DNA from 2 places in the Nonomuraea sp. NPDC049480 genome. Region 2 is predicted to be linked to the other one. Evidence: riboswitches for the same ligand, from Rfam matches in the RefSeq annotation. Region 2 holds a riboswitch; the other holds the start of a gene.
What was found. Region 2 has a riboswitch for glycine ahead of gcvT (glycine cleavage system aminomethyltransferase GcvT). Riboswitches for the same ligand answer to the same signal wherever they lie in the genome.
Positions count from the first base shown of each region.

Region 1 (3,193 bases), on a different contig from region 2:
CCCGCATGCCGGCCATGACGGCGCTGGCGGCGTTGGTGCCGTGGGCGGAGGACGGGATGAGGCAGACGTCGCGGCCGGTCTGGCCGCCCGCGCGGTGGTAGGCGCGGATGGCCAGCAGCCCGGCGAACTCGCCCTGCGAGCCGGCGTTCGGCTGCAGCGACACCGTGTCGTAGCCGGTGATCTCGGCCAGCCAGCGCTCCAGCGTGCCGATCAGCTCCAGGTAGCCCCCGGCCTGCGCGTCGGGCGCGTACGGGTGGATCGCCGCGAACTCGGGCCAGGTGATCGGCTCCATCTCGGTGCTGGCGTTGAGCTTCATCGTGCAGGAGCCGAGCGGGATCATCGACCTGTCCAGCGCGATGTCCTTGTCCTGCAACCTGCGCAGGTAGCGCAGCATCGCGGTCTCGGAGCGGTGGCTGTGGAAGACCGGGTGGGTGAGGTATGCCGACTCGCGCAGCAGCGAGGCGGGCAGCGCGTCGGCCGCGCCCTCCGGGTCCGCGGCCGGAACCCCGAACGCCTCCTGCACCGCGGCCACCTCGGCGGCTCCGGTCTTCTCGTCGCAGGAGATCGAGACGTGGTCGTCGTCGGCCCGCCAGAGGTTGATCCCGCGCTCGGCGGCCGCGGCGACCACCTCGGCGGCCCTGCCCGGCACGCGGACGAGGACCGTGTCGAAGAACTCGGCGTGTACGACCTCCAGGCCGGCCCGGCGCAGGCCACCGGCGATGGCGACGGCGTGCCGGTGCACCCCGCGGGCGATGCGGCGCAGCCCGTCGGGGCCGTGGTAGACGGCGTACATGCCCGCGATGACGGCGAGCAGGACCTGCGCGGTGCAGATGTTGCTGGTGGCCTTCTCCCGGCGGATGTGCTGCTCGCGGGTCTGCAGGGCCAGCCGGTAGGCGGGGGCGCCGTCGGCGTCCACGGACACGCCCACGAGCCGCCCGGGCAGCTGCCGCTGCAGGCCCTCGCGTACGGACATGTAGGCCGCGTGCGGCCCGCCGAACCCGAACGGCACGCCGAAGCGCTGCGAGGTGCCGATCGCGATGTCGGCGCCCAGCTCGCCCGGCGCGGCCACGAGCGTGAGGGCCAGCAGGTCGGCCGCGGCCACGACCAGCGCGCCCGCCTCGTGCGCGGCGGCGGCCACGGCGCGGAAGTCGCGCAGCCGCCCGGAGGCCCCCGGGTACTGGACGAGCACGCCGAAGCACTCGGGCAGCTCGCCGTCGAGCGAGTGCTCCACGAGCGTGATGCCGAGCGGCTCGGCCCTGGTGGCCAGCACGCGCTTGGTCTGGGGCAGCGCGTCGGCGTCGATCACGAACACGTCGCTCTTGGACTTGCCGGCGCGGCGGGCCAGCGTCATGGCCTCGGCGGCGGCCGTGCCCTCGTCGAGGAGGGAGGCGCCGGCGACGGGCAGGCCGGTGAGGTCGGAGACGACCGTCTGGAAGTTCAGCAGCGCCTCGAGCCGGCCCTGTGAGATCTCCGGCTGATACGGCGTGTACGCGGTGTACCAGCCCGGGTTCTCCAGCAGGTTGCGGCGGATGACCGCGGGCGTGATCGTGTCGTGGTAGCCCAGGCCGATCATCGAGGTGAGCACCCGGTTGCGATCGGCCAGGGCGCGCAGCTCGGCGATCGCCTCGGTCTCGCTCGCGGCGGCGGGCAGCTTGAGCCGGTCCTTGGCCCTGATCGCCTCGGGGACGGCCACGGCCACCAGGTCGGCCACGGACTCGAAGCCGACGACCTCCAGCATGCGCTGCTGCTCGGACTCCGAGGGGCCGATGTGCCGGGTGGAGAACGGCGGAGCTGACAGGTCGGTCATGGAGGTGCCTCCCGAAGGTATGGAGACCGGCGCCAGGGCGCGGGCGAGTGCCGGATCTCCCCCTCTGTCAGCGCGGCCCCATGATGGGTGCGGTGCCGCGACCTGAGAGCTTCACCCCCGGGCGGGGGCTTGCACCGTCGGTGAGGCACGCCTGGCGGGCGCGCCTGCTTTCCAGAGTTGCCTCGCCCGAGCGGTACAGGGTGCCTGAGAGATTCCGGGGAGGGTTGCTCCTTCGGCGCCCAGGGGCCCGAAGGCCCCGGGGACTCTCCCGCACGGGGTCGCAAGCTTTGCTTGTCCTAGATTACAACCCTCACCGATGACAACCCTCGCCGGTCTCCATAAGCGTCTTCGGTTCTCTGTCGTTTACCTGAGCAAAACGGACATCGGCGTAGTCTCGTCGCACCCCGCGCCAAGGCCGGCGGCGACCCGGCAAGGCCGGGCGGGCACCTGGTTGTGACAGAAAGTCATCCCGCCATTACCATCGGTCGTCACTCATCCAACGGCAGGACGCCGACAACAGTTCTGCCGTTGACCATCGTCTGGCATGGCCAACGCTCGGGCGGCTGTTCCTACCCTATGCGCCGGGCGCGTCGGCGCCTTGCGAGTTCGTCAGCGGGGTGGTCGGCCGGGACGGTGTCCTCGACCGCCGCTCTTTCCCCCGGCAGCTCCGCGAGGGATCCCTCGACCTCGCGCCAGACCCGGCCGAGCGCGATCCCGAACACGCCCTGGCCGCCCTGGAGCAGGTCGATCACCTCGTCGGCCGAGGTGCACTCGTAGACGCTGACGCCGTCGCTCATGAGCGTGATCTGGGCGAGGTCGGCGACCCCGCGATCGCGCAGGTGCTGCACGGCCGTGCGGATCTGCTGCAGCGACACCCCGGTGTCGAGGAGCCGCTTGACGACCTTGAGCACCAGGATGTCGCGGAAGCTGTAGAGCCGCTGGGAGCCCGAGCCTTGCGCTGCCCTTATCGTGGGCTCCACCAGGCCTGTACGCGCCCAGTAGTCGAGCTGCCTGTAGGTGATGCCGGCCGCCGCGCAGGCCGTGGGCCCGCGGTACCCGATGTCGTCCGGCAACGCCGCCGGCTGCTCGTCGAAGAGCAGGCCCTGCTCCCCGGCACGCTGCCGCGCGTCCTCGCGCCGCACCGGATCTTCCTGGCCGGCCGTCTTTCCCTCGCCGCTGCTGACCGCCACGCGGACCTCCGGCTTTCTCTCATCCCGCGGCCTGATCTGGGGGTTCATAAAGGGCGACCACGGGTTTCACTTGCACCGTAGGACCGTGACCATGCTCAGTCAACGATCCGGCTCGGCGCGTCGTGAAGCGTAAATGCACCGAAATACCTACCCCGCCCTGCCGAAGTCCTCGGGAGTGATCGTGTCAAGGAACTCC
Region 1 covers NZ_JBITMD010000006.1:338,439-341,631, reverse strand. The annotation lists gene gcvP (aminomethyl-transferring glycine dehydrogenase) at 1-1,807, opposite strand, end outside; glycine riboswitch at 1,989-2,088, opposite strand; gene ACIBX3_RS20150 (MerR family transcriptional regulator) at 2,377-2,997, opposite strand; gene ACIBX3_RS20145 (bifunctional nuclease family protein) at 3,145-3,193, opposite strand, start outside.
Region 1: it holds a riboswitch for glycine, as region 2 does, so the genes downstream of both, gcvP (aminomethyl-transferring glycine dehydrogenase) here and gcvT (glycine cleavage system aminomethyltransferase GcvT) in region 2, are expected to answer to the same signal.

Region 2 (3,193 bases):
GCGCTTCGCCGAGGCCACGGAGATCGCGGCGGCGGTGGCGTTCCTGGCCAGCGACGACGCCTCGTTCATCACCGCCAGCGAATTCCTGGTGGACGGAGGCATCTCCGGCGCCTACGTGACGCCGCTCTAGGAGGAATCATGCGTCCGGTCATCGGCATCACGTGTTACGTCGAGCCCGCCACATTCACGGTGTGGGAGGACATGACCGTCGCGCTGCTGCCGTACATGTACGTGGAGCAGGTCGCACGCGCCGGCGGGCAGCCCGTCGTGCTGCCGCCGGCCGGCGATCCCGCGCGGCTGGTGGAGCGGCTGGACGGGCTCATCCTGGCCGGCGGTGGCGACATCGACCCGGCCAGGTACGGGGAAATGCCACACGAAAAGTCCGGATATGTCCGCAAATTTCGCGATGAGGCGGAGTTTGCGGTGCTGGCCGCGGCGCTCGACGCCGAGCTGCCCTACCTGGGGATCTGCCGCGGCCTGCAGGTGCTCAACGTCGCCCTCGGCGGCACGCTGCACCAGCACCTCCCCGACGTGGTCGGGCACGCGGGCCACGCCCCCGCGCCCGGCCGCTTCGGCCCGCTGCCCGTCATCCCCGTGCCCGGCACCCGCCTGGCCAAGACGCTGGGCACGGAACCGGTGACGGTCCCGCACTACCACCACCAGGCCGTCGACCGCCTCGCCGACGGACTCACGGTCTCCGCCACCGCCGAGGACGGCACGATCGAGGCGGTGGAGCTGGACGCCGGACCGTTCACGATGGCCGTCCAGTGGCACCCGGAGGCGGCCGAGGACTGCGCCCTCTTCGAGGCCCTCGTGGCAGCCTGCTGAGCTATCCGACCGGCTTCAGCACGCTGTCGAACACCACGACGCCCTTGCCGTATTTCTCGTCCGTCCTGCGGCGCAGGTCGTCGGTCGCCAGCCAGACCTCCACTTCCACCCGGTTCCGCGTCACGCTGGACGACGCCGAGAGGAACCCGTCGCCCACGTCCTTGACGACCTGTTCCTGGGTCTTCTGCAACTCGCCCTCGCTCCGTTGCGCGCCGCTGATGCACAGCGCGCCGCCCCACACTTCGCGAATCCACTCCTCGCGGTCCGCCAGATCGCCGGTGAACTTGAGGTTCAGCACCAGCCGCTTCGGGTCGTTGCCCTGCTTCTCCATCTCCTCACGGGTCGTCGGAGGCGGGCCGGGGTAGTTCTGGTCGAGCCACGCTCCGGCGAACTCCGCGACCGTGCCGGCCCGCGCGATCGCCTTCTCCATGGCCTTCAGCGTGGCCTTGGCGGGATCGACGGGTCGCCAGCCGCCCGCGGGCTCGGGACACGGGCTCGCGAAGCCGTCCTCGCCCGTAGGCTGCTCCTGGCCCTTCACCGGCGCCCCCGGCGGCTCCGTCAGCGTCAGCCTGGCTCCGTCCCAGGTGCCGACGACCCGGTACGAGCCCCACTTCACACCCGCCCGCGACTCGTGCTCCACCTTGCTCCAGTCCCAGCCGACGACATCAGGGCCACCGCACTGCGGCGGGTCCGACGTCTGGACCGTCCCGCACAGCTGCGGCCCGTGCCCACCGCCTTCGAGCACCGTCAGGCTCGCCTCGTAGCGAGGTGGCGGCGCGGGGGAAGCGGCCTCCTGGGTGCCGCAGGACGTGACCGTCAGGGCGGCCGCCAGGCCGAGAGCCGCTGTTCGCCGATTCATACCCTATCGACGTCATAGTTCCCCGAGCGGTTCATGGAAGATCCGCACGCGACAAGACGCCCATGTCGGCACTAGGCTGACGGACATCACCGACGAAACCGTGCGGGAGAGCACTCTGACAGCCGGTCAGGGTCCCTGAAGGAGCAAGCCCTCCCCGCGAACCTCTCAAGGCAAAGGACCGCACGGACGTCGAATGAGAAATCTGCCGAGTGGACTGCCGCTACGGTCGTGCCGCACACGACGGTAGGGCGACAGTCCGCCTGAGCCGGGTTTCTTGTTCGAAGGTGTCCTCTGGAAAGCAGGCCCGTGGGCCTCGCCGAAGGTGAAAGTCCGGCAAAACTCGGGCGAAGCTCTCAGGCATCGATGACAGAGGGGGAGGATGCTGGCATCCGACCCTGTCCTGAGGTGCGACAAATGTCCCGACCGACACCGCTACGAGACGTTCACGAGAGCCTCGGCGCCACGCTCACCGACTTCGCGGGGTGGCTCATGCCCCTGCGGTACGGCAGCGAGTCCGCGGAGCACAACGCCGTCCGCGGGGCGGCCGGGCTGTTCGACCTCTCGCACATGGGCGAGATCTTCCTGACGGGGCCGCAGGCCGGGGAGGCGCTGGACTACGCGCTGGTCGGCCACCTGTCGGCGCTGGTGCCCGGACGGGCCAGATACACCATGATCGTGAACGAGCGGGGCGGGGTGCTCGACGACCTCATCGTCTACCGGCTCGGGGACGAGGAGTTCATGGTGGTGGCGAACGCCTCGAACTACGAGATGGTCGGAAATGAGCTAAAAAATCGCGTGAAGGCGTACAACGCGGTCGTCGAAGATCGCTCCGACCAGTACGCGCTCATCGCCGTCCAGGGGCCGCGCTCCCAGGAGATCCTCGCCACGCTCACCGACGCCGACCTCGGCGGGCTGAAGTACTACACGGGTCTCCCCGGCCTGGTGGACGGCCGGCAGGCGCTCATCGCCCGCACCGGCTACACCGGCGAGGACGGCTTCGAGCTCTTCGTCGCCAACCAGGACGCGGTGCCCCTCTGGAACGCCCTCATGGCGGCCGGCGAGCCGTACGGCCTCAAGCCCGCGGGCCTGTCCGCCCGCGACACGCTCCGGCTGGAGGCCGGCATGCCGCTGTACGGCAACGAGCTCACCGCCGAACTCACTCCGTTCGACGCGGGACTGGGCAGAGTGGTGAAATTCGACAAGCCCGGCGACTTCGTCGGCAAGTCGGCGCTCGAGGCGGTCAAGGACGACACGCCGCGGCGCCGCCTCGTCGGCCTGGTCGCGCAGGGCCGCCGGGTGCCGCGCCACGGTTACCCGGTCACCAAAGACGGCGCCGTCGTCGGCGAGGTCACCAGCGGTGCGCCTTCCCAGACCCTGGGCAAGCCCATCGCGATGGCCTACGTCGACACCGGCGTCGAAGCAGGCCTGGCTGTGGACATCCGGGGCAGCCATGAACCTATGGACCTGGTTGAGCTGCCCTTTTACAGGAGGAAGAAGTGAGCAACA
Region 2 covers NZ_JBITMD010000001.1:176,837-180,029, forward strand. The annotation lists gene ACIBX3_RS00835 (3-oxoacyl-ACP reductase) at 1-130, shown strand, start outside; gene ACIBX3_RS00840 (gamma-glutamyl-gamma-aminobutyrate hydrolase family protein) at 139-828, shown strand; gene ACIBX3_RS00845 (hypothetical protein) at 830-1,687, opposite strand; glycine riboswitch at 1,781-1,878, shown strand; glycine riboswitch at 1,969-2,067, shown strand; gene gcvT (glycine cleavage system aminomethyltransferase GcvT) at 2,102-3,187, shown strand; gene gcvH (glycine cleavage system protein GcvH) at 3,184-3,193, shown strand, end outside.